2 regions of the Alteromonas sp. ABE4_545 genome follow, and region 1 is predicted to be linked to the other one. Evidence: predicted binding sites of a transcription regulator. Region 1 holds the regulator's gene; the other holds the start of a gene.
The links. Region 1 encodes FliA, which starts transcription of late flagellar genes. Its sites were predicted from a motif close to CTAAAGNTNNNNNNNNNNNNGCCGATA; they were not measured.
Positions count from the first base shown of each region.

Region 2: the regulator FliA is predicted to act here: its motif matches at 7,421-7,447, upstream of ACXAH6_RS14445 (VC2046/SO_2500 family protein).

Region 1 is NZ_JBSWYY010000004.1:117,341-126,583, reverse strand. It holds gene fliR (flagellar biosynthetic protein FliR) at 1-519, shown strand, start outside; gene flhB (flagellar biosynthesis protein FlhB) at 537-1,664, shown strand; gene flhA (flagellar biosynthesis protein FlhA) at 1,779-3,881, shown strand; gene flhF (flagellar biosynthesis protein FlhF) at 3,909-5,276, shown strand; gene ACXAH6_RS05695 (MinD/ParA family protein) at 5,273-6,139, shown strand; gene ACXAH6_RS05690 (RNA polymerase sigma factor FliA) at 6,136-6,864, shown strand; gene cheY (chemotaxis response regulator CheY) at 6,942-7,325, shown strand; gene ACXAH6_RS05680 (protein phosphatase CheZ) at 7,361-8,113, shown strand; gene ACXAH6_RS05675 (chemotaxis protein CheA) at 8,126-9,243, shown strand, end outside.
Region 2 is NZ_JBSWYY010000017.1:6,151-15,393, reverse strand. It holds gene ACXAH6_RS14475 (PepSY-associated TM helix domain-containing protein) at 1-803, shown strand, start outside; gene ACXAH6_RS14470 (FecR family protein) at 816-1,871, opposite strand; gene ACXAH6_RS14465 (RNA polymerase sigma factor) at 1,885-2,427, opposite strand; gene ACXAH6_RS14460 (TonB-dependent receptor plug domain-containing protein) at 2,516-5,095, opposite strand; gene ACXAH6_RS14455 (EF-hand domain-containing protein) at 5,438-5,680, opposite strand; gene trhO (oxygen-dependent tRNA uridine(34) hydroxylase TrhO) at 5,740-6,735, opposite strand; gene ACXAH6_RS14445 (VC2046/SO_2500 family protein) at 6,854-7,378, opposite strand; gene ACXAH6_RS14440 (response regulator) at 7,481-9,184, shown strand; gene ACXAH6_RS14435 (DMT family transporter) at 9,193-9,243, opposite strand, start outside.

The sequences.
Region 1 (9,243 bases):
ATGATGGTACTGAATTCTTTCATTCTTGCCGGTCAAGTGATTGCAATGCAAACGGGCTTGGGCTTCGCGTCTATTGTCGACCCTATCAATGGTATTAATGTTCCGGCGGTAGGTCAGTTTTATTTGATTTTAGCTACCTTATTGTTTTGGGCGTTAGACGGCCACCTATCAATGATTAAAATGATAGTCATGAGTTTTGAAGCCTTCCCTATTGCAGAAGGCTGGTGGACAGGCGAACAACTCAAACAAATTGCTCATTGGGGAGGCTGGATGTTCGTGTCTGCGTTGACCATTTCTTTGGCTCCTATTGTGTCTTTGCTAATCGTCAATCTGGCTTTTGGTGTCATGACAAAAGCTGCGCCGCAATTGAATATTTTCAGTATTGGTTTTTCTATCGCGCAAATAATGGGCCTCATCATCATTTGGATTTCGCTCGATAATTTTACCGCACATTTTGAAGACCAATGGATGAGAGCGCTACAGTTGATGTGTGAATTACTCTATATCTGCCCGGTGTAGACGAAACAAGGTAAATCATGGCTGAGTCATTTGATAAAACAGAAGAACCCACCTCCAAGAAGCTCGAAGACGCGCGCAAGAAAGGGCAACTAGCGCGTTCCAGAGAGCTATCAACGGTTTTGGTTCTTGTTGTAAGTGCTGTCATGTTTATTTTTATGGGCGGCTTGATCGCTGAAGCTTTATTCAAAGTCACACAGCGGGTGTTCTCTTTATCTCGAGACGAAACCTACGACACCATGCACATGTGGCAAGCGTGGGGGGAAGTTTTTTATCAAATTAGCTTACCGGTGATGTTCTACATGGTTGTTGCCATGATTGCAGGCATTTACGGTTCGATAGCGCTAGGTGGTTACAATTTTACATGGGAATCGGCCAAACCTAAGGGCAATAAAATGAACCCCATTAGCGGGTTCAAACGCATGTTTGGTACCAATGGTTTAGTCGAATTGTTAAAGGCGGTGGCGAAGTTTTTTGTAATTGGTGGTATGGCCCTTATCGCACTGGTTATGTTTAAAGACGAAGCGCTCCATCTAGACATGGAAGTGTACCCCTCCAACTTATTTCACGCGTTAGAGCTCATCCAGTGGGCCTTTTTAATTCTTACGTGTGGCATGATACCTATCGCTCTTTTTGATGTGCCTTATCAGTTGTATAAGCACAACGAAGAAATGAAAATGTCGAAACAAGAAGTGAAAGACGAGCGTAAAAATGCTGAGGGTGACCCTCAAGTAAAAGGGCGTATCCGCCGATTACAATATCAGGCGGCCGCTCGTCGAATGATGAAAGAAGTGCCAAACGCGGATGTAGTGGTGACTAACCCAACGCATTATTCCGTGGCAATTAAGTATGAAGATAATGGCGCACGGGCACCCATTGTCGTTGCAAAAGGCGTGGATGAATTGGCCATGCATATTCGTAAAATTGCTACCGCCCACGAAGTTCCACTCGTCCCTTCTCCCATGTTGGCTCGGGCAATTTATTATTCTACTGAACTCGACCACGAAGTGCCGCAAAAGCTATTTATGGCGGTCGCACAGGTGTTGGCATACGTGTATCAGTTGAAAGCTTATCGCAAAGGCAAAGGAAAGCGTCCGAAGCCCCTGAAAAAAGATCTGCCTATTCCTCCAGAGCTACGACACCCTTAACTGTTTAATTATCAAGCGTATAAATCGTACTTCATTCAAGCTGGCATGGTAGTTGATACCGCTATACACGAGTCGCATTGGGCGTCAAAAATCTGTTAGCGAGTGTCGTTTTCGATGGAATTATCCGGTTATCTTCAGCGTTTTGATAAAAATCAGGTGCAAAAATTCACTTCAGGATTGGGCGCCCCCGTCGTACTTTTGGCTATTATGGGTATGGTTATTTTGCCCATGCCTCCCTTTCTACTCGACGTTTTGTTCAGTTTTAATATTGCGCTGTCGTTGGTCATTATATTGGTGGCTGTATTTACCCAGCGTCCCGTCGATTTTGGTATTTTCCCGCTAGTGCTACTCATTGCTACCGTATTGCGACTTGCGCTGAATGTTGCCTCGACACGTGTAGTGTTGTTGTACGGACATGAGGGGGGAGATTCTGCCGGTAAAGTAATCGAAGCCTTCGGTGAGGTGGTGATTGGCGGTAACTACGCAGTGGGTATCGTGGTATTTGCTATTCTACTCATTATTAACTTTAAAGTGGTAACTGCAGGTGCAGGGCGTATTTCGGAAGTAAGTGCTCGCTTTACTTTGGATGCTATGCCCGGTAAGCAGATGGCCATCGACGCCGATTTAAACGCGGGGTACATTGATCAAGACGAAGCACGCAGACGCCGCGAAGATATTACCGCCGAAGCGGACTTTTATGGGTCGATGGACGGTGCGTCGAAATTCGTAAAAGGAGACGCTGTAGCAGGCCTGTTCATTATGCTAATTAACATAGTGGGAGGTTTGTTTATTGGCATGATTCAACACGGATTGAGTTTTGGTGATGCCATTGAGGTGTATACCATTTTGACGATTGGTGATGGTTTGGTGGCGCAAATTCCATCATTGCTCTTGTCAGTTGCGACTGCAATTATTGTTACTCGTGAAAACGAAACGCAAGAAATGGGCAAAGAGTTACGCAATCAGCTGGGCAACCAACAAGCGCTTTATATCTCTTCAGGTGTGTTGTTTGTGATGGGGATAGTGCCTGGTATGCCACATATTGCCTTTCTTGGTTTTGCGGCCTTATCAGGTGGTGTTGCATATTATCAAACGTGGGCAGCGAAGCGAAAAGCAGAAGAGGCAGCCAAGCCACAACCAATAAAACCGCAAGAAAATACCGCGCCAACCGAAGTCAAAGAGCTTGGGTGGGATGACGTTCAACACGTTGACACCATTGGCTTAGAAGTCGGTTACCGATTAATTCCTCTGGTTGATAAGTCGCAAGGCGGTGAGCTACTTACGCGAATCAAAGGTGTACGTAAGAAATTATCGCAAGAATTGGGCTTTCTTATTCCGCCGGTTCACATTCGTGACAACCTCGATCTCGACCCAAATACGTACACCATATCTATGTTGGGTGTGAGTATTGGAGAGTCACTGGTTCAACACGACGAAGAAATGGCGATTAACCCCGGTCAGGTGTTTGGTAAGCTCGACGGTAAAGTGACAAAAGACCCTGCTTTTGGCCTTGATGCTGTTTGGATTAAGCCAAAACAACGAGAACATGCACAAACACTTGGCTATACCGTAGTTGACTCTTCCACGGTAGTGGCTACTCACTTATCTCAATTGTTGACCAATAATGCCTATCAGCTTCTGGGTTACGAAGAAGTTCAACAGTTGTTAGACATGCTGGCCAAATCCAATCCTAAACTGGTTGAAGGCTTAGTACCAGACATCTTGCAATTGAGCACGGTAGTAAAAGTTTTACAAACATTGCTTTATGAAGGGGTGCCAATTAGAGATATGCGCACCATAGTGCAAACGCTTTGCGAATACGGTCCACGTAGCCAAGACCCAGATGTATTGGTGTCTGCAGTACGCATTGCACTTAAGCGTTTAATCGTTCAAGAGATAAATAATGGCGGAAAAGAGCTACCTGTCATCACTTTGGCGCCAGAGTTGGAACAAATGCTGCATCAGTCTCTTCAAGCGGGTGGAGATGATGGCGCTGGGATTGAGCCTGGACTGGCTGAAAGGCTACAGCGCTCACTCCAAGAAGCGAGTCAGCAACAAGAATTGGCAGGAGAGCCTGCCGTATTGTTGACGTCTGGTATGTTGCGACCTGTATTGTCACGGTTCTTGAAGAACGCAGTGATGGGATTGCACGTTCTGTCTTATCAGGAAATACCAGACGACAAGCAAATCCGAATTGTCAGCTCAGTGGGTCAATAACCTGACGTCAGGTGTTAAGAGGTCATTATGAAAATTAGACGTTTTTTTGGTAAAGATATGCGCGAAGCGCTCAAGCTAGTAAAGGATGAACTAGGTAGCGACGCTGTTATCATGTCTAATCGCAAAGTTGCAGACGGGATTGAACTCGTCGCAGCCTACGATAAAGACCCTGAGCCCAAAATTACTGCGCCAAGCGCCAATAAACCGACCATGGGCAATAATCGTACAGCAGGTGGTGAGAAACCCTTGCCCACATTAAGTGAGATTATCGGTGAAGATGGCCCAGATAGCTTGCGTGCGTTGTTGGAAAAGCAAAAACAGGCAGAAGCCGCGCCCAAGCAACATGTACCTGATGAAGAAGAATTGAGCTGGCTGCAACAAGACAATCAAACTCAAGCTACTATGCGTCCTGACCCACGCCCCCAGCAGCAGAGTGTTGAACAGCCTGTACAAGCCTCAAATGCAATGCCATCTGACTTAAATGATATTCGCGATGAAATAGCCTCATTGCGCAACGTTTTGCAATTTCAAATGGCTGATTTGATGGACTCAAAACAACGCCAGCAGCGTCCAATGTTGCGTTATTTAGTTCAGCGCTTAACCGATATGGGCCTGAGTACGAGTTTAGCGGAGCAAATGGTGGCTTACACGCCCGCTGAATTAAGCGAACGCGACGCTTGGGTTTATTTATTAAAACTTTTGGCTAATCGTATTCAGGTTAATAACAATGATATCTTGAGTCATCAGGGCGTTGTTGCGCTTGTTGGTCCTACAGGCACGGGTAAAACCACCACAGTGGCGAAGTTGGCTGCTCGGTATGCTCAAAAGTACGGTGTTGAATCGGTTGCGATGATTACGATTGACACCTATCGTATTGCTGCATATGAACAATTGGCCACGTACGGCAAAATTATTGGCTGTCCTGTAAGAAAAGCGCAAACAGCAGAGGAATTATCAGAACAACTGTTTCAGTTACGTCATAAACGACTTATACTTATCGACACAGCGGGTTTTAGCCAAAGAGATAGTCGCTTGATTAGTCAGCTAAAATCCCTCGAACAAGCGAATGGTCAAATGGTACGAAAATACCTAGTAGCGCAGGCAAATACGCAATATCCTGCGTTACAACGTATAGTAGATGCTTATGACGGCATGCAGTTGGACGGTTGTATATTCACCAAACTCGATGAATGTTACAGCTTGGGAGAAATCATTAGTACTGCGATCGAACGCCAATTATCAATCAGTTATGTGACTGATGGACAACAAGTTCCTGAAGATATTAAGGTTGCCGATGCAAAATCTTTGGTGTCTACCGCTGCAAAGCTTTATAAAAAGTACAGTTTGAATCATACTAATGAAAACAAAGCGGTAAGTGCAGCACGAGCAGTATGATCGAAGATCAAGCGAGTAGCTTAAGAAAAATGAATCAGTCACGATTAATCAAGGTGATCGCCGTTACCGGTGGTAAAGGCGGTGTGGGTAAAACTAACGTTACCCTAAACACAGCAATTGCAATGGCTAAGCAAGGAAAGCGCGTGATGGTGCTTGATGCCGATTTAGGCTTAGCCAATGTGGATGTGCTGCTCGGTTTACGCGTAGAGAAAAACCTTTCTCACGTGCTTTCAGGCGAATGCACTCTTGATGAAGTGTTAGTGACCGGCCCCCACGGGATTAAAATAGCCCCTGCAACCTCGGGTACTCAGTCTATGACCGAGTTATCACCCACTCAACATGCAGGCCTCATCCGAGCATTCAGCGAATTGCGTTCACAAATCGACGTGTTAATTGTCGATACCGCAGCTGGCATTTCAGATATGGTGTTGAGTTTCTCTCGCGCTTCACAAGACATTATGGTCGTAGTGTGCGATGAACCCACCTCTCTTACCGATGCCTACGCGTTGATAAAAATCCTCAATAGAGAGCACGGTGTATTCCGGTTTAAAGTCGTTGCTAACATGGTCAGAGACATGCGTGAAGGGCAAGAGCTTTTCAGCAAGTTATCGAAAGTAACCGGCCGTTTCTTGGATGTCGCACTTGAGCTAGTGGCAACAGTGCCATTCGACGAAAACGTGCGTCGTTCAGTGCGCAAACAAAGCGCCATTGTTGATGCCTTCCCCGGCTCGCCTGCGGCTGTTGCTATTACACAGCTGGCAAGCAAAGCACTGCAGTGGCCTATTCCGGCACAACCCGGTGGTCACTTAGAATTCTTTATTGAACAACTGGTGACGAATAAGGTGGCAGGAAGTCAACGGTGAACAGCAAAGCTGCGGCGTACAGACAACAAACCGATAAAGCGCAGTTAGTCGAACGGCACGCGTCTCTCGTTAAGCGCATTGCCCATCATTTGATGGCGCGTTTGCCAGCCAGTGTGCTTGTTGACGACCTTATTCAAGCCGGCATGATCGGGTTATTAGAAGCCGCCAAAAATTTTGATGGCGCCAAAGGCGCGAGTTTTGAAACTTTTGCGGGTATTCGTATACGCGGAGCCATGCTTGACGAAATTCGCAAAGGCGACTGGACACCTCGTTCAGTGCACAAAAATGGCCGCGCAATCACCGAAGCAATCAGCTTAGTTGAAAAAGAAACTGGCAGAGATGCTAGAGATGCTGAAATAGCTGCTAAAATGAATGTATCACTTGCAGAATATCATCAGATGTTAGGTGAAGTGAATGCGGGTAAGCTGGTTGGTATTGAAGATTTAGGCGTGTCGGAAGACGTGATTGCTACCGAGCAAAATCGAGGTAGTGACTCACCATTAGAAGATTTAATGCAAGGCGCTTTCCAAAAAGCGCTGGCACATGCTATTACTACATTACCAGAGCGCGAAGCCATTGTTTTGTCTCTATACTATGATGAAGAATTAAATTTAAGAGAAATTGGCGAAGTGCTTGATGTGAGTGAATCACGTGTAAGCCAAATTCACAGTCAGGCCATGCTAAAATTAAAATCGCGCATGAAAAACTGGCAAGCTGGTGAGTAAAACAACCCAAGAACAAGACCGTTGTACTCATCAATAATAATTAATATCAGATAACAATATCCTCACTGGAGGCCATTTTGGATAAAAATATGAAAATTCTCGTGGTTGACGATTTCTCTACCATGAGACGTATCATAAAGAATCTGCTTAAAGATTTGGGCTTTTCCAATATCCAGGAAGCGGACGACGGAAGCACCGCGTTACCCATGCTACAACAGGGTGATTTTGACTTTGTGGTGACCGACTGGAACATGCCAGGTATGCAGGGCATTGATTTGTTGCGTGCAATTCGCGCCGACGACAAATTGAAACACTTGCCTGTATTAATGGTGACCGCGGAAGCGAAGAAAGAGCAAATTGTTGCCGCCGCACAAGCCGGTGTTAATGGCTACGTGGTTAAGCCGTTTACTGCAGCAACGCTCAAAGAGAAGCTAGATAAGATCTTTGAACGTTTAGGTTAATCCAGACGAATTCGAATTAAGTAGAGGAACGCTGGATGACAATATCTAAACCTGTACCCATTTCGTTGGACGAGGCAAAGCAGCTTGTTGCTCACCTCGAGAAAGGGGACAACGACTCAGCAAATGCCATTCTCGAAGCCGCATCGATGAAGGAATCGGTGGAGCTTTTTGCTGAAGTTGGAAAACTCACTCGCCAACTGCATGATGCACTCAATAATTTCCAACTCGATGAGCGAATTCACGGCTTGGCGAACGAAGAAATTCCTGACGCGCAAACTCGATTGACCTACGTCATTGAAGAAACTGAAAAAGCGGCTAATACTACTATGGACGCCGTTGAAGCAAGTATGCCAATTGCGGAAGCATTATCGACTAAAATTGAAGCGGTAATGCCCGAGTGGAAAAAGCTGATGACGCGTCAAATCGAATTAGGTGAATTCAAAGCCTTATGTCAAGACCTAGACAGTTTGTTAGAAGGTGCATCTGAAGACTCTAACAAACTTACAGGGCTGTTAACCGAAGTGCTGATGGCACAAGGTTACCAAGACTTAACGGGCCAAGTGATCCGCCGAGTTATTGAACTCGTGGGTGAAGTTGAAGATAGCCTAGTGAATATGCTAACCATGTTCGGCGACTCAGACCTCGGTGCTAAGCCTAGTGCCAAAAAAGCTGAAGAAGTCGATAACACTGTAGTGGCAGAAGGTCCCATCATTAACGCTGAAGAACGCGACGATGTTGTTTCAGGACAAGATGATGTTGACGACCTTTTGTCTAGCCTAGGATTTTAGGGGAGCTGGCGCATGTCGTTTGATGTTGACGAGGATATATTGCAAGACTTTCTGGTGGAAGCCGGAGAGATTCTTGAACAATTACAAGAGCAACTCGTTGATCTAGAGAACAATCCTGGTGATGCCGATTTGCTTAACGCAATTTTTCGTGGCTATCACACAGTAAAAGGTGGCGCTGGATTTTTATCGTTAACCGAACTCGTTGAAATCTGCCACGGTGCAGAGAACGTGTTTGACGTGATGAGAAATGGTCAGCGTACACTGACACCAGAGCTGATGGATGTGATTTTGCAAGCTACGGACGTCGTAGTTGCAATGTTCGAGAAAGTAAAATCTCGAGATCCTCTAGAGCCGGCATCGCCAGAACTTGTCGATGTACTGCACAAGTTATCAGCACCCGAAAAGCCAGGTGAAAATATTTTTGGTGAAGCTGCTGCTGAACCAACGCCTACGGCTGAAGAAGTACCTGCAGAAAATCCCGCAGACAATGCACTGTTTGAACTCGACGACGAATTAGTGATCGACGACACGCCTGCGCCTACAGCAGACGGCGGCAGTATCGACGATATCTCTGAAGACGAATTCGAAGCCTTGCTCGACGAACTACACGGTTCAGGTGGGGCACCAGGTAAAGCTGATGCTGCACCCGCCTCTGCGCCAGCGGCTCCTGCTCCCGCAGCGGCTGCCAGCAATGGCGATGATATCACAGACGATGAATTTGAAGCGCTACTTGATGAGTTGCACGGCAAAGGTCAATTTGCTGGAGATGCTTCGTCGTCAAGTGCAGCCAGTGCGACACCGCCAGCCAGTAAACCTGCAACTCAAGATGTTGCCCTTACCGGTGGTGATGACGAAATTACAGATGACGAATTTGAGGCATTATTAGACCAGCTTCATGGTCAAGGTAAAGGCCCGAGCATTGGCGACACGGCCGAAGCGCCAGCGGCATCAACGCCACCACCGCCTCCTCCGCCACCCAAAGCGCCTGCTGCACCTAAGCCAACGCCTGCTGCGCCAAAAGTTGAAGCGCCTAAAGCGGCTGCGCCCAAGCCTGCGGCGGCTAAACCCGCTGCGCCAGCACCAGTAGCAGCGAAAAAGGATGACAAAAAGCCAGCACCTGCTGCGCCACA
Region 2 (9,243 bases), on a different contig from region 1:
GGATTAGTAGAGACGGCAATCTCATCATCCGTGAGACGTTTTGGGATACGTCGTTGATGACGTGGCTATTTAATGCCCATTTCCAATTGTTAAGTGGTAGTACCGGAACCATGATTGTCGGCATTTTGGGTTTAGTGACGTGCGTGTTTTTAACGATGGGCGCTGTAGCTTGGTGGCCGAAACCTAAGCGGTGGAAAAGAAGACTGAGTTACCATAGGCACAGTGCAAAACAGATCAAATTACACCAATTACATCTGTTAGTCGGCGCAACTGCATGCATACCGCTGCTTATACTCTGTATTACAGGCGTTGCACTTGCTCTTCCCACACAAACAAAATTTGTGCTTAACCTTTTCTCGCCGAGTACTGTATCAGCTTCTATCGCAACAACAGAGCAGGCACCATTACCTGCGCCTCCGTCATATATCCGTATATCTGAGGCATTAAAGGTAGCGCAAGCAACTATTGGTCAACAAAGGCTGGCGTGGATTTATACTCCCGATACTCACACGCCGTATTTCACCATTAGATTTAAAGAAAATGGCGAACTATCAAGGCGGTTTCCGAAGTCGAGTATTGTTATCGACGGCCTTTCTGGCAAGGTTATTAACACGCAATTAGCCAGCAGTGCTAGCCGCACCGACAAAGTCATGCAATGGATGCACCCGTTGCACAATGGCGAAGTGGGAGGCAATGTACTGCGTGTATTTTGGATAGTCACGGGGCTAGCAAGTGGCTTGCTTGTGATTACAGGTGTGTGGCGCTGGTGTTGGCGAAAGCGTCGCTACGCGCCCGCCAAATGAAACAAGAAAGAACTACGGCGCGTCTTTAATCGACGAAAGGTGAATGACATTGTGCGCGTCTTTGTGATGAGCAATGCCAAAGCTATACTCAAGCGACGCCAACAAGCTGTTAATATCACCGACTTTAAAATAGCCAGCAACCTGGGTTTGCTTTAACGCATCGTTATCGATGATAAAATCTTGAGAAGAATAACGGCTGATTTCTTTTAACACGCTTTCCAAATTATCGCCTGAAAATACTAATTGCCCTTCTTGCCACGCAAGGTTTTGCGACATTTCAGACTGGGTTAAACTCTCTCTGCGCTCAATTCTATCGCTGACCCATGCTCTTTCACCAGAAAACACCAAAACGCCTTGATTTTGAATTACGCTGTCAGCAGTCACTACTTGGCCAGCGTCTCCCTGTTTCGGAGAGTTTTTCACCAACACCTTACCTTCGGTAACAACGAGCTCCAACTGACGGCTGTCGAGAAACTCCATATTAAATGCTGTTCCAACGGCAGTCACTGAGTGCTCGCCTGCGTAAACAGTAAAGGGGCGAGATTTATTCGAGGCCACGTCAAAGTGCGCTTCCCCTTGTAATAAATGCACCACACGTTTATCAGAATAGTAATCAATCTTCACTGAGGTTTGGGTGTTTAATAAAATCTCAGAGCCATCAGACAACACTAAGTTTTTTTGCTCACCCACTTTAGTGCTCGCAAACTGAGTGATTGGCGCTTCGCTGTAGGTAGAAGATGAAGGCGTAATATGAGAGTACGTCACCCACCCGACTAACACCAACACGAGGAATGAAGCTGCTGCAGAAACAGGCATAAACCATTGTTTCGTTTTACGCTTTTTAACGCCGCTATTCGCTATTAAACCTTTGAGTTCGTTCAATACACTGAGGTCGTCCCACAAACTCGCCATATCGACCAAAGACTTGTAATTCGCAGGACTTTCATTCACCCAGTCTTGCAACATGGCTTCCTCGTCGGACTTCAGACCACGATCGAGCTTGCTGATCCACTCACATGCTTGCGACTGAATTTGTTCTTTGCTGACGAATTGACTGACGTTACTCATTACTGCGATAAACCTAACCTAATTGCTTATGTGTTTTTTGGGCTTTGTTGGGATGCCCGACCCGCGCGAGATGTTGCGCACACAACATCAGGCCTTTCGCAACGTGCTTTTCTACGGTACTTTCACTCAAATCCAGCATCTCGGCAATTTCTGCCTGTTTGAGCCCATAAACCTTTTTTAACAGAAACACCCTTTTCACATCGGGTGTTAAATTGTCTGCTGCACGGCAAAAATTTAAAAATCGCTCTTTACTCTCAATATCTTTTTCAAGAGAGTACCCCAGAATTTCATCTGGTAACGCGTCCATGTTATCAATTAAATCGTTCTGTTTGTAGGCAGCCTTGCTGACATGATTAATCGCAAGATTCTTCACTGTTCGCATCATATATGTGCGTTCGTAACTAATTTCTTGCTTTAATTCAGCCTCATAGCTTTTTACAAATGCGTCCTGCACAATATCTTCGATATCATCAACGTCTACGATCGCGCTTACCGCCCGCATCAAGCGGTTTCGATATTTGATAAACGTATCGGCAACTTTTGACTTATTCGACATTACTTTATTTATATGACCGTTTGATAAAAGCCCGGCCATTACCGGCCGGGCCACAATTATACGCAGTTACACTGCACTTTGCTCAGCTTTAGAAGGTGTAAATACCACGAAGGTAATAAAAACCACCATTAATGCCGATAGGTGATGTAGTCGGATATTCAGAGCCTGCTACTTCATTGTCGTACATAGTATTGCGATCAGGTCGCTCATCAAGGGCATTTTTTGCACCTGCAACTAACTGAAGGTTTTCAGTTAAGTAGTAGCCTACTTCAACATCTACCGTAAACTCAGATCCTACTTTGTTAATAGGTAACGCCGAGTCTAAGTGATCTTCATAGATACTACCGGCATAGTTTAAGCGACCAAGGAAGCGCCAATCACCATTGGTATGATCCGCAGTAAGGCTATAACGAACGGCTGGTAGGTTATTTTCTAACATGCGAACACGTTCTTCAGAGATGTTATCTGAATATTCGTCTACTGTGGTCGACGTCCAGTTATACGCTAATGCAAACTTAGTATCACCACCCATCATTGGCATGCTGTAGTTAGCAACAATATCAACGCCTTCCGTTGTCGTATCGAAGTCATTGGTAAAGAAACTTACTTCAGAGAAGCTAGATGCGTCTTCAACACCCTGCGCCAGTAGCGCAGCAATATCTTCTTCAGTCAACGCAATACCTGAAGTGGTACTAATACGGTCAGTCAGCTCAATGTTGTAATAGTCAGCTGTAATAAATAAGCCACTATCAAACTCAGCGATAACACCAAAGCTCATGCTTACTGATTCTTCTGGAGTAAGTTGAGTACCGCCCTTCTGAACAGAGATAGGATCGGTTGGAGGTAAGGTAGCGCGGTCGATTAACTTGCCACCAGTACCAAATGCGGTAGTTACGTTACGCACGTTACTTTGACCAATAGTCGGAGCCTTAAAGCCTGTGCTATAAGCACCACGGAACGCAATGCCGTCTGTGGCCTGATAACGCAATGCTACTTTACCTTTGGTAGTGTCACCAAAATCTGAGAAGTCTTCATAACGCAATGCAGCAGTTAACAACAAATCTTCAGTTAGGTAAGTTTCAACATCAAGGTAAAACGCAATGTTGTGACGAGAGGCTTTACCCGCGCTTTTCGCTGACAAGCCAGGGAAGCCGTTAGAACCAATACCAAAGCCTTGAGACGCTAGGCTACCGATGGCGTAAGACGCATCATCACCGGCAATGCTTTCGTAAGACTCATGGCGATATTGAAAACCACCGGCGAAATAGAGCGGTTCAGACAAGCCAACATCAACAGGCTTAGTCAAATCAAGGTCCAGGGTTTGTTCTGACTGTATATATTTACCTGGTTTGAATGATGTTGGCGAGTCTGGACCTAAAGAAGGGTTAATGGTGTTTTTAATCGCGAAATCGACTTCATTTCGACCCAAGTTAACACTCACGTCGTAACCAATTTCATTACCAAATTCACCTTTGGTACCAAAAACAAATGACGCATCATTTACTGTGCCACCGAAACGTGGTGTAAAGCCACCTGGGAACATTTCGTTGAAGGCAAAACAGTTTGCCCCCACTGCAGTGGAATTGTCGGCAATAGTGAGGTAATCATTATCATCGAGCACGTTACCGTCGGTAATGGTAACTGTTGGACACTCAATACCTGTGCCTACACCATCTAAATCGCCGACTAGCAATAATGCATTGCCGTCTTCATCTGTGCCACCGTCATAAACACCACCGCGAGTGTGTGGGTTACGATAGTAAAATCCACCTTCTACTTCTCGGGTCGCATAGTTACCAAAAGCGTAAAGCTGGCTATCACCTAAGTCGTAACCGAAGTTTGCGAAGATTTTAATGTCGTCTTTGACTTCTGGATTTCCCCAGATCTGAGCGGGATCTGCCACATAGGTGTTACCGGCTTCAATAAGTGCCGCGGCGTCATCACGCTGAACGCTACGAGACGTTGCATCAGCGGTACGGTACTCTGCTGAAATATTCGCAAAACCATCAGCGCCTAGTGGTAAACCAATATTGCCAGACAACTGCATCATATCGCCGTCGCCTTCGTAATAAGAGCCTGAGCGGGCCTCAAAAATGCCGCCTTCAGCATCATCTTTCAACACAAAGTTCACCACACCAGCAATGGCGTCAGAACCGTATTGTGCCGCAGCACCATCACGCAAAACTTCTACTTGCTTAAGCGCTGATGCTGGGATAGTTGAGATATCAGGGCCTTGAGCACCGTCTGACAAACCGCCCCCCAAGAAGGTGATGACCGCTGAACGATGACGACGCTTACCGTTTACCAACACCAAAGTGTGATCTGAAGCCATGCCGCGTAAGTTCGCCGGACGAACTAACGTCGATGCGTCGTTAATGGGTTGGTCGTTAACGTTAAAAGAAGGCACAACCGTTTGTAACATTGACACCATATCAGTGGCGCCTTGATTAACAAATTCTTCTTCAGAAATAATGTCTACTGGAACAGCTGAATCAGTGGCTGAACGAGGTGCAGCACGTGACCCCACTACCGCAATTTTCTCAACAACGCCGTTATCAGCTTCTTCGTCTTGCGCTAAAACTGGTGTAGATACCAATGCACCTGCAGCAACCGTGGTTGCCAGTGCATATCGCATCTGCTGAGCCAGCATAGATACTTTAGTCTTCATAGTGTGGTTTCCCGGATAATTTTTCGGTGGTGAGCTGTGAACCTATCCACCTTTCATTTTTTAAGTTTTATAGATACCTTCAACACTAATTCGAAAAACCGAAATAGTATTTTGCTGGAATGTCATATCCAGCCTTTTGGTTATAGTCGGGAAACTATTGAATTATAAGTTTTTTTAACTTAATTCGCTTATGTAGAAAAAAAATGGAGGATTTTCTTTGTTGGCTTGTCTATGTAGTAATTGGGATAGTTGTAAATGGCCGAGTCTCTCGTCAAAACAGTCACAAAAAAGCCGGCATTCGCCGGCTTCTCTATTAGGTATTGAATTGACCAAATAGGTTGATCAGTATTCCCACCAAGACTCTTGCCACCACGACAAGAACTCTTCGAAGTCGATAAAACCATCGCCATTGCTGTCGATTAAGGCAAAACCGTCTTCAACACTGCTGACTTTAGTTTTAGGTGATAAAACCGTTAATAATTCAATGAACTCGGGCAAATCGATCTGACCGTTGCCGTCTCGATCGAAAAAACTGAAATCCTTTTGTATTTCAGCGATCTTCTCCGCTGATAATTGAGTTTCCATGACCTGTTCCACTTAAAAATAAAACTTGAAGGCAGTGTACCGCCCTCTTTTACCCATGTCTACGACTGCTTTTGCTTAGCCGCTTCTGCACGAGCACGTTGCTCTTGTGCTTTTTTCTGGCGACGATTGTGCATCGCATCACGCGCTTCCGTGCCCACGTGCTCTTCGTTACGCGCTCTGGCAAGGTTAACTTGCTTTTCACGTTCGCGGAACCGCGCAACTTGTTCTTCAGAATGGGTACCATAGCAATGTGGGCAACTTACGCCTTGCTCGTATTTATCACTGGCTTTGTCTTCGTCAGTAATGGGTAAACGACACGCGTAGCACTGTTCATATTCGCTTTTCTCAAGGTCGTGGTTTACTGCAACACGGTTGTCGAATACAAAGCAGTCGCCTTCCCACATCGTTTCTTCTTTAGGAACGTCTTCCAAGTACTGCAAAATGCCACCTTCAAGGTGATACACTTCTTCAAAACCTTGCTCTTTCAAATAAGCAGTCGATTTTTCACAACGAATGCCACCCGTGCAGAACATCGCCACTTTTTTGTGTTTTGCAGGGTCGAGGTTGTCTTTTACATACTGCGGAAACTCACGAAATGTTTTGGTGTCAGGGTTTACCGCATTTTTGAAGGTACCAATTTCGATTTCGTAAACATTACGGGTATCAATCAAGGTCACGTCTGGGTCGCTGATCAATGCGTTCCAGTCTTTAGGTTTTACGTACGTACCCACCGTGCGACGTGGGTCGATACCTTCCACGCCCATGGTCACGATTTCTTTTTTCAGTTTTACCTTGGTGCGGTAAAAAGGCTGGGTATCGTGAAGCGACTCTTTAAAAGAGATGGGGTTTATGCGCGCATCGCTGTTGAGATAAGCAAGTAGAGCATCGATGCCCTCTCTTGTACCCGATACGGTGCCGTTTATCCCTTCTTCAGCGAGGAGTAATGTCCCTTTAATGCCATAACTTTCCATTGCTTCAACCAGTGGCTGACGCATAGCTTGATAATCTTCTAACGCAACGAATTTATACATTGCGCATACTACATACTGACTCATCATTATTTACCTTTGCGAGTTGGAACGTAAAACCAGTGCAAAAATGCGGCGCGCAATATACCAGAGCGAGACGTAGTTTTAAAGCCTAAGTGCCAGATGTGTTGATATTCAATGCACGCTAACTTGCCAGAGAGAAAGAGTTAGCCAGTTCAATTAGCTCAGAAAGTTGTGTGGCATCGGTTGGGTAAGCTTCTGTCGCGTTGGTTTGTGCTGTTTTATCAGTTTGACGTAAACGTGACAAACGGCGCTGAGCTTGTAAATCACAATTTTCGATAATATCCGGCGTAATAAACATCGGATCATCATGCACAGATAGCGCATCAGGATGCATGCTCTGCCACAAGTTTAAGTAACAATGCTGAGCTTCATTGGTGTGATATAACCCTTCATGCCAGGCTTTGTGAATTTCAGCACGCACCTCATCAATTTTAAGTGGCGGGCGGCGATATTGATTTAATCGCTGAGGAAAATCGTCTTCAACCGGCAACGAACTGTTGTCATCAAAATGTATATGGCTATCAGCTGACTGCGCCAACGCTAAGTACAAATTGAAGGCCGCACCTTGACCAGCGGTACGTGCAAGCGTGCCCTGCCACTCGATACCTGAGGGCGCACGAACCACAGTTTGATCAATGTCAGCCATGTACTTTCACTTATTCAGATTAAGATGATTCATTGATATTGCTATCGACAGGTTGTGAAAATACTTAAGCACGTTCATAATTTAGCGATAATCACATAATACATGGTTTCATTTTTGCACCCTTTGCTTAATGACAAACAGGATACGCCTTTTGCATCCACGACTTATGCAAATAAACGGATTTTAATCATTGAAGATCAGCGTCCGTTTTTATTGCTATTACGTGGATTGGTGAACAACCTTGGTGCCAAAGAAGTGGGTATTGCCCATTCTGCAGACCAAGCCCTCTCAATGTGCAGAAAACAAAAATTCGATGTTGTGATTGCCGATTTGCACTTAGGTGCTGACAAGAAAAATGGCTTTGAGTTAATCGAAGAACTACGCATTCGAAAAATGATCAAAGCCAGCACTGTCTTTTTAATCATGAGCGCGGATAGCGCGCGGCCAATGGTTTTAGGCTCGCTTGAACGCCGGCCAGATGATTATATCGTCAAACCCTTTTCACAAGCTCAGCTGAAAAGCCGTATTAATCGTGCATGGCTTAAACGCCAATTTATGTTGCCAGTGTATGACGCCCTGTTTAAAGACGACATCTATACCGCAATTAAGCTGGTTAAAGGATTAGCGAAGCAAAGTAGTATTTATCAACGCTATTGTGTGCAAGTATTAGTGGAATTGTATTGGCAGACCGAGCAATTAGATAATGCACTTGCTTTGTTGACCCACGATGAAAAAGCAATGCCGGCATTATGGACACAAATCGCGCTAGCGAAAACCCATTTGCTCAAGGGGAATGCTGAACAATCGGCCAAATTGGCGAAACAAATTCTCGTGCACAATCGGTTTAATGCAGAGGCCTACGATATTCTGGCAGAAAGCGAAAGTATACTGACGCATAAAGAAGAAGCCATCACCGCGATTAAGCAGGCCATAAAAATATCGCCACTCTCGCTTAACCGACAGTATATCGCTTGCCGCATTGCTCGTGAGAATGGGGATTGGGAGTTATTAACCGAATCCAGTTTGCAAATTTGGGAGTTGTCTAAACGCACTGTACATCAAGATATTCAGCATTGGTGCAACCATATTGCAAGTATTCTCGATGCCGCTGAGGCCAGTGATGATCGGCGGGTTAAAAACCGTTATCAGCAAGAAGCATTACTTCTGATCCACCGAAGTCAATTTGATGACAATTTGTCAAAAGTAAACCAAGATTTTGACCTCAGTATATTTGAGAAATTGGTCAATGCGCGCGTGTCTTTACTCGATGGAAAACTCATTGAAGCCAAGGCTGAAATGTTGCGCTCACAATTACAAATAGAACGCCGTTATGACGAATATCCAGCTGGGTTTGCGCCAGAAAGCCTTAAGGTCATGTTCGACTTAGGTGAATTTGAAGAAGCCGCGAATTTAATGGCGCAATTAAAGGCGCAAGGCACAGAATTAGATCCTAATAGCCAGTATCTGATGGGACGCATTAGAAATCGCGCAGAACGAAAACAAGCCGATTACGCCACTCACAACAAACGTGGTATTACGCTTTATCAGCAAGGGAAATTTGAAGAAGCGCGAATAGCCTTCCTTCAAGCACAAGAACATGCCCCAGTGAATACTGGCGTAGCGCTTAATTTATTACAATGTAATTTAAAAATTCTCGCAATGAACACCAAACCTGAACCCGTGCTAGTCAGAGAATGTAAACAGGTATTCAAAACGGTTGATGGCATGCCACTCAAGCCTCACCACCAACAAAAATTAGACGGGTTGTTGGAAGATCTCACACGATACATCAAGCATCAAAAATAACAGTACGCTTACCTTTCTCGCCCTAACGCCGCAAGCATCGAGCCACCGACTACTAACGC